DNA from 2 places in the Brooklawnia sp. genome. Region 2 is predicted to be linked to the other one. Evidence: riboswitches for the same ligand, from Rfam matches in the RefSeq annotation. Region 2 holds a riboswitch; the other holds the start of a gene.
The links. A riboswitch is a leader RNA that binds a small molecule or an ion and turns the genes downstream of it on or off. The one in region 2 is predicted to bind thiamine pyrophosphate.
Positions count from the first base shown of each region.

Region 1: another riboswitch for thiamine pyrophosphate. It lies ahead of AAFP05_RS06120 (ABC transporter ATP-binding protein); the one in region 2 lies ahead of thiM (hydroxyethylthiazole kinase).

Region 1 covers NZ_JAVTWX010000085.1:24,128-28,336, reverse strand. Annotated here, with positions in the region: gene AAFP05_RS06130 (ABC transporter substrate-binding protein) at 1-475, opposite strand, end outside; gene AAFP05_RS06125 (ABC transporter permease) at 558-1,337, opposite strand; gene AAFP05_RS06120 (ABC transporter ATP-binding protein) at 1,334-2,173, opposite strand; TPP riboswitch at 2,162-2,254, opposite strand; gene AAFP05_RS06115 (DUF222 domain-containing protein) at 2,256-3,698, opposite strand; gene AAFP05_RS06110 (AbrB/MazE/SpoVT family DNA-binding domain-containing protein) at 3,889-4,134, shown strand; gene AAFP05_RS06105 (PIN domain-containing protein) at 4,131-4,209, shown strand, end outside.
Region 2 covers NZ_JAVTWX010000137.1:5,923-10,131, forward strand. Annotated here, with positions in the region: gene AAFP05_RS11440 (isochorismatase family protein) at 1-174, opposite strand, end outside; gene AAFP05_RS11445 (S-(hydroxymethyl)mycothiol dehydrogenase) at 339-1,436, shown strand; gene AAFP05_RS11450 (MBL fold metallo-hydrolase) at 1,433-2,056, shown strand; TPP riboswitch at 2,147-2,245, shown strand; gene thiM (hydroxyethylthiazole kinase) at 2,237-3,043, shown strand; gene thiD (bifunctional hydroxymethylpyrimidine kinase/phosphomethylpyrimidine kinase) at 3,046-4,209, shown strand, end outside.

The DNA of each region.
Region 1 (4,209 bases), on a different contig from region 2:
TCGGCTCCTGGGAGGCCAGCCCCGACAGTCCGATGGTCTTACCCGCGAGATCGCTCGCGCCGGCGATGCCCGAGCCGGCCTTGGTCACCAGCGAGGTCAGCGAGGTGGGGATGAGGGCTGCCACCGAGACCACGTCCAGCCCGGATTCGACTGCGATCAGCGTGTCCGGCTCGTACGAGATGGCCAGGTCGACACGTCCGAGCGAGACCTCGCGGGCGGCGTCAGCGGTATTCGATGGGGTGGTGAAACTGACCTGAATGCCGGCATCTTGGTAGGCGCCGATCTGCTGGGCCGCATAGAGGGCCGCATGATCGGGATTGGGTGCCCAGTCGAGCAGCACGCTGACATCGTCTGCCGCACCGCCGGCCCCGGAGGCCGATGCGTCGGGCCGGCTTGCGGACGATCCGCAGGAGCTCAGCGTCAGGCAGGCTGCGACACCCAGCGCGATCGAGGTGAGTAGCCGTGGAGTCTTCATGGGGTGTTCTCTCTTCTTGGTAGGGAATGGCTTCTTCGTAGGGAATGGCTTCATCGGATGCCTTCGGCCCGGTGGCCGAACGTCAGGAAGTGCCGTCGCTTTCGCTGGGTTTGTTCCAGGGGCAGACCCAGCGTTCCAACCCGGTCACGGCGGCCAGTAACGCGGCCGACATGATCGTGAGGACGACGACCTGCGCGAAAACGAAATCGGTCTGCATACGTGGGATGGCCTGCAGCATCAGGTAGCCGATGCCGTTGGTCGAACCCGTGTACTCGGCGAAGACTGCTGCGACGGGCGCGAAGGTCACCGAGACCCGCAGTCCGGCGAAGCCGCGCGGCGCAGCGAAAGGCAGGCGCACCCGCCAGAAGAGTTCGTGCCGTGAGGCGTGCAGACTGCGAAGGGTATCGATCAGCCGGGCGTCCACAGCACGTATCCCGGCCAGCAGATTGAGTGCGACCGGGAAGAAGCAGAGCAGCGCGACCACGATGACCTTGGCAGCCATGCCGTAGCCCAAGGCGATGGTGAGCAGCGGGCCGATGACGATGATCGGGATCGCCTGCGAAGCGATCAGCAGGGGTGTCATGGCCGATCCGATGACCGGCAGATAGCCGGAAACGATGACGACGATCACCGCCACCGCGACGCCCAGCACAATGCCGGCGAGCGTTTCGCCCAGCGTCAGCCAGGTGGCCGAGCCGAGCCTGGTCGGCCAGGTCGTGATCAACGAGTCCAGCACCGCCCGCGGAGAAGGAATGACGTAATCGGGAATCGCGCCACTGGCGGTCACGCCGATCCAGATTGCCAGCACCAGCAGGACCGTGACCGTCGGCGGCAGGATCTTGCGCCGCAGGTAGGAATTCATCGGTCCGCTCCCGGGATCGCATCGCGTGGACCGGTACCGCCGGGATCCGCGAACGATTGCAGGATCTCCTGCCGAGCCTTGGCGAAGGCAGGGTCACCGAGGAGCAGTTCGCGGGGCCGCTCGTCGTCGAACCAGCCGGGCCAGCTGGCCGCGGCGGTCGCCGGCTCCCCCGGTGCGACTCCTGCCAGCAGCACCACCTCCCGGGAGAGCAGCAGTGCTTCGTCCACATCGTGGGTGACCATGATCAACGTGGCGCTCGAGCGGATGATCGTACGCCGCAGCCACTGCTGGATCTCGGCACGGGTGATGGCATCCAGCGCGCCGAGCGGCTCGTCCGCGAGCAGAATCGGCTTGTCGGCGAGCAGCGCCCGCGCCAGTGCGGCCCGCTGACGCATGCCGCCCGACAGCGCGGCAGGACGCGCGGATTCCCAATCCGACAACCCCCATTGCTGCAACGTGCCATGCGCCCGGGCCCTGGCCAGGGGGCGCCTGATACCGCGGTTGCGCAGGCTGATTGCGACATTGTCGAGCAGGTTCAGCCACGGCAGCAACGAATCGCCTTGGGGCATGATCGCACAGGACGCGAGCCTGCCGGCGGGGTCGTCGTGTCCGAGCACGCTGACCGCTCCGGTGTCCGGTTCGCGCAGCCCGGCGATGATCGAGAGCAGTGTGGATTTGCCGCAACCCGAGCGTCCGATCAAGGCAATGTGTCGGCCCTCGGGAACGGCGAGTCGCACTCGTCCCAAGACAGCGCGCTCGTCCTTCGGGTAGCGATAGCCGAGATCGTGGACGACGACCGCGGACGCTGAAGAATCGGCCGACACATCGGTGGCCATCGACATCCCTCCGCTCATCCGAATGAGGTCAGGTTCAACGGGTGTCATCTCAGCCCCGGCGGGGCACCCCGTGTCGTCTTAACTAACGCGCCGAACTATAGCAGTCCGCCTCAGGTTCGGGCGTGGTGATGCGGATGGCTCCTGCTGCGGTGACCGTGTAGCGGTAGCCGTGGGGTGAGGTCCAATGGTAGACGCCCGGGGTCGGCTGTGAGAGTGTCCACTTTCCGTGAGTTTTCGCACGGTGGGCTTTTCTTGACACGGGTCCGAGGTTGCCGAGGCGGGTTTGACCTGGTCGGCCCTTCACGTAGGCAACTGTGTGGTCGGCATCACAGTTGGACGCCTTCGTGGTGGCGTAGGGGAAGATGTCCACGGGGTTGCGCTGTTCGAGAGCGAAGCGCATCTTGGTCGGTGTTTCGTAGCAGTCGACGGGACGCAGGCCCGCGGGATCAATGATCGGCCGGAGGGTGACTTTCGCTCCAGCGAGAAACTCTGGGAGACGCGCAGTGAGGAGCGGACCCCAGCCCTCGACGCGTGCGACACCGGTGGCACTGCTCGACTCGTTGGCGCTGAGAGCAGGGTCGTCGGACGAGATATGCACGATCAGGGTGCAGTCGATCGGCTTACGGACCACGGTATCTGCTGGCGAGCTGGCGCCTACCTGGGTGGGACTTGGCAAGGCGAAACCTGGCTGATCGTTGGCCAGCCCGTTGTAGGCGTTTTGGGTGATGATCCCGAACGCGAGCGAACGTCTGCGGTCCACATCACGCAAGAGCGCAGTGTCAGGTTTGGCGGAGAAGAGAGTCGCGACATGATTCAGGACTTCGTTGAACTTGATGCCGTCTGCCGCATCGACGACCCCGAAGAGGTTCACGTGGCCATCTTCGATCGGTGAGACCCGGATCCGGCGGGAGTCCCGGCGGCCTTGTTCCCGCTGCATCGCGAGATCAGGGTCGGCTTGGATGATCTGTCCGGGCAGTGCCTTCATGACCCTGGCCCAAGGCAGCATCCCCACGCTCGTGGCGATCGCGGCATCGACCTTGCGCGCCGCCCGATAGGCGAGGTGGGAGCATTCGAAGCAGATCTTCATGGCCTGCCAGACGCGCACGCTGCCGGCGAGGACGGCTTCCCACAACTCGGGGTGCCGGTGGCGTAGGTCCAGGGCGTCACCGATCCTGCCGAGTGCGGTCTTCTGGGAGACCCCAAGTAGTGCACCTAGCTCGAGGGCGAGGAATTCGGCGACTTGAGGGGTGCCATCATGGCCGGGCTGAATCAATCGTTCAATGCCGGCGCCGACGGCTTCGTGGTCAATCTCCCAGCGGTCTGCTGCCCGGATGATCCCCACCAGTTCGGCGATCTCGGCGGCGACGAGCTGCTGATGCGCATGATCGATCGCCTCCAGAATCTCCCGGTTCGACTCATGTTCGATCACCAGCGCTGTGGAGAGCACCGGCTGCGCACTCGCTGCGGTCAACGCCGCGGCCGGCGGCCGCCGAGCTTCGCGGGGTTCCAGGAGTGTATGCTTCATGTTCTAATATTAATCGAACTCATGTTCGTCCGCAAGGGTTCCGGCAGGATCTTTTCACTGTCTTTGTTCGATTTAATCGACCCACGACCATTTCCGCGTTCCTGCGCTGCTGCAAGGTCGCCGGCCTACTGGCTCCGACAGCACGTTGCCATCGCGCCCGCGCGACAGAGTCAGATGGTAATCTGGCCCCATGCGCACAACCATCGATTCCGGCGGGCGGATTGTCATACCAAAGGAACTACGCGACGCCCTTGAGTTGAAGCCGGGACAATTCGTCGACATCGCCATGCTCGACGGACGCATCAGCATCGACGTATCCGGCGTCGGCATGCACTTGGAAACACCCGACGGCATTCCTGTCGCTATACCAGATGAGCCGATCGAGCCGCTCACCGTCGATACAGTGCGGGGCGTATTGGAGCATCTGCGCCGATGAAAGCGCTGGATACAGGCGTTGTCGTTGCTGCATTCGCCCGCTGGCACGACGCACATCACACCGCGCGCGCAGCGC
Region 2 (4,209 bases):
ATGGCGGTCGCGTGTTGCCACCACAAAGTCGAAGCCGCGACCGTGCGCCCGCCTGAAGTCCGGGCCCACGAAGGCCGCAATATCGTGCGCCACCTTGGTCCCGCCGGTCACTGCGAGCGAACCGCCCTCGCAGAAGTCGTTCTGAACGTCCACGACGATCAATGCGCTAGTCATCGTTGCCTCCTCTCCTGAATGCTAGCGGGGGCTGCCTGGTGTTCGAGCTGCGGGGCCCACCGTGCTAGCTGTGGGTCGGCTGTGCCTTCGCTGGGCGGCCACCGAAAATGTCATGCGGCGCGATTACTGTGATCGCACAAACCAAAATCAGGAGGTCGAATCCCATGGCACGCACAGTCACAGGCGTCGTTTCCAGGCAGCCCGGGCAAGCCGCCGAGCTGACCGAGATCGTCATTCCCGATCCCGGTCCACGCGATGTGATCGTCACCATTGAGGCTTGCGGTGTCTGCCATACCGATCTGGCCTACCGAGAAGGCAAGATCAACGACGACTATCCGTTCCTGCTCGGTCACGAAGCGGCCGGACGCGTAGCCGAGGTGGGCAGCCAGGTCAGTCATGTCGCCGTCGGTGACTTTGTGGTGTTGAACTGGCGCGCTGTCTGCGGCGAATGCCGTGCCTGCAAGAAGGGCCTGGCGCAGTACTGCTTCAACACGTTCAATGCCTCGGCGCCGATGACGTTGACCGACGGCACCGTGCTCACCGCCGCGCTCGGCATCGGGGCCTTCTGTGAGCAGACGCTCGTCCATGAGCTCCAATGCACGAAGGTCAACCCGGACACCAGACCCGAAGTTGCCGGATTGCTCGGTTGCGGAGTGATGGCTGGGCTGGGTGCCGTACTCAACACCGCAGACGTCCGCCGCGGCGAATCGGTCGCCGTGATAGGTCTCGGCGGCGTCGGCTGCGCTGCGGTCGCCGGGGCCGTCCTGGCAGGCGCAACGAGGATCATCGCGATCGACATCGATGCCAAGAAGCTTCGAGCCGCCGCCGATCTGGGCGCCACGGACCTGATCGACTCGAAGGGTCTGAGCCGCGACGAGATCGTCTCGAAAGTACAGGAGCTGACCGGTGGTTTCGGTGCCGATGTGGTGATCGATGCCGTCGGTATCCCAGCCACCTTCGAAACCGCGTTCTATGCCCGCGATCTGGCCGGACGCGTCGTACTGGTCGGTGTGCCCGCTCCCAGCGCCGAGTTGAAGCTGCCACTGCTCGATGTCTTCTCGCATGGTGGCGCAATCAAGTCGTCGTGGTACGGCGACTGTCTGCCCGAGCGCGACTTCGGGTACCTGATCGACCTCTATCGGCAGGGCAGACTGCCGCTCGATCGCTTCGTGACCGGCACCACCACACTCGCCGGGGCCGACCAGGCGATGTCCGACCTGCACGACGGCGAGGTGCTGCGCACAGTGGTGGTGGTCTCATGACACTCCTGCGAGTCGATCATGCAGTGACCGACGGTACCTTCAGCCTCGACGGGCAAACCTTCGACGTCGAGAACAATGTCTGGGTGCTGGGCGACGACCGGCGGTGCGTCGTCTTTGACGCTCCGCACAATGTCGATGTCGTCCGCGACCTGGTCGGCGAACGCGAATGCGTGGGCATCCTGCTCACTCACGCGCACGACGATCATGTGCGCTATGCGCCCGATCTTGCTGCCGCACTGGACGCGCCACTGCTGCTCAACCCGGCTGATCGTCCGGTCTGGGGGCTCACTCACGGTGACATGGAATGGGACGACGACATCGCCGACGGCGACGTCTTCACCTTGAGCGGAACCGAAATTCGTGCCATCGCCACGCCCGGGCATTCGCCCGGCTCGACCTGCTTCGGGGTACCCGAGCTGGGCATCGTGTTCAGCGGCGACACCCTCTTCGAGGGCGGCCCGGGAGCGACCGGGCGCTCGTTCAGTTCGCGGGAGACCATCGAGCAGTCCATCCGCGAGAAGCTGTTCACGCTGCCACCCGAAACCATCGTGCACACTGGGCACGGTCCCGACACCACGATCGGGGCGGAACTGGAACGGGCGAGGGGTGACTGGCTCTGAGCGCGAAACTCGGGACTCCGGCGCCCGGCGTCCGGCCGGAGTCTGACGACCGGAGCTCTGGGGACCGTCGGGTGAGCGGTGCTAACGTACATCGAAGACGCGGGGTGCCGGGGAAGGTACCGGCTGAGACCAAACCCGTAGATACCTGATCTAGGTAGTGCTAGCGAAGGGACGTCAGCGATGACCCTCAGTTCCCATGTATCCGCTCTCAGCGAGAGCATCAGCACGCTGCGGGCGCAGACCCCGCTCGTCCAGTGCCTGACCAACCAGGTGGTGATGAACTTCACCGCCAACATCTTGTACGCTGTCGGCGCCTCACCGGCCATGTGCGACAACCCAGAAGAGGCGGCTGATTTCGCCACCCATGTTGCCTCCGGCGTGCTAGTCAACGACGGCACCCCATCCGCCGAACAAATGGAAGGCATGCGCCTGGCCACGGCAGCGGCGGTTGCGGCCGGTAAGCCCTGGGTGCTCGACCCAGTCGGAGCTGGCGGGCTGGTGTGGCGCACCGGCGAAGTCAAAAAGATGATGGACGCGAACCCGGCTACCATCCTGCGCGGCAATGCGTCCGAGATCTTGGGATTCCTCGGCACCACCTCGGGTGGACGCGGCGTCGAGTCGACCGATGACACGCTCGATGCCATCGATGCGGCGAAGGAACTCGCAAGTAACTATGGGTGCGTGGTTGCAGTCAGCGGACCGGTCGATGTCATCACCGATGGCGGCGAAGTGGTGAAGCTCTCGAACGGCAGCCCGATGCTGGCCAAGGTCACCGGCGTGGGCTGCGCGCTGGGCGCCGTGATGGCCGCCTATGCGTCGGTGACCGACCCGTTGGACGCCGCGATCGCGGCAACATCGCACCTCAACATCGCCGCAGAGATCTCCGCGGCCGATGCAAAGGGTCCGGGCAGTTTCGTCGTGGGGCTCCTCGACGCACTTGATGCACTTACTCCCGAGCAGGCAGCCGACCGGGTGACGCTCTCGTGAGCATGCGCGACGACCTTGATCTCTCGATCTATCTGGTTACCGACACCGCCCAATGCGGGTCGCTCGGCGTTGCCGAGACCGTCAGGCAGGCCATTGCGGCAGGCGCCACACTGGTGCAGGTGCGCGACCCGGATGCGAGCGACGACGAGTTCCTGGCGCTGTCCCGCGAGGTCGTTCAGGTAGCTCAGGGCAGCGGCGTGCCGGTGCTGCTGGACGACCGGGTGCATCTGGTCGGCCCGGCCGGAGCCGACGGCGCGCACGTCGGCCAGCACGATATGCCGGTGACCCAGGCTCGCGCGATGCTCGGGCCTAATGCCATTCTCGGACTGACGGTGGAAACCGCGGAACAGCTCGAGTGGGCCATCGCCAACATCGCTCAGGACGCGATGGACTACATCGGGCTCGGCCCGGTGCGTCCGACTGCATCGAAGCCGGGCCATGTGCCGGCCACAGGAATGCGTACCCTCGTCCCGCTGGCGAAGCGCAGCCGGTGGCCATCGGTGGTGATCGGGGGAGTGAAGGCTGCCGACACCGCAGCCGTGCGGTGGTCGGGCTTCGCCGGCGTCTCGGTGATCAGTGCGATCTGCGGGCAGCCCGACATCGGCGCTGCCACCCGCCGTCTCGTCGAGGCCTGGCAAAGCGCCGCCACCCCGCCGATCGCCCTGACGATCGCGGGCAGCGACCCGTCCGGAGGAGCCGGCATCCAGGCCGATCTCAAGACCTTCTCCGCGTTGGGTGCCTTCGGCACCAGCGTGATCACCGCGCTCACCGCCCAGAACACCCAGGGCGTCACCGGCGTAGATGTGGTGCCGGTCGACTTCGTGCGGCAACAGCTCGAGACGCTCGTCGCGGACGTGCGAATCGACGCGGTCAAGATCGGCATGCTCGCCACCGGCGAGTTGGCCGATGAGGTCGGGCGGCTGCTCGATCAGATCGATGCGCCGGTGGTGCTCGACCCGGTGATGGTCGCGACCTCCGGCGACCGGTTGCTGGACGACGACGCCGTGCAGGCCGTGCGGCGCCTGGTGGCCAAGGCCGACATCATCACACCGAACCTTCCGGAAGCAGCCGTGTTGCTGGGCGGGTCACAGGCCACCAGCCTGGACCAGATGCGTGCCCAAGCGATCGGACTGCGTGAACTCGGCTGCGACTGGGTGCTGGTGAAG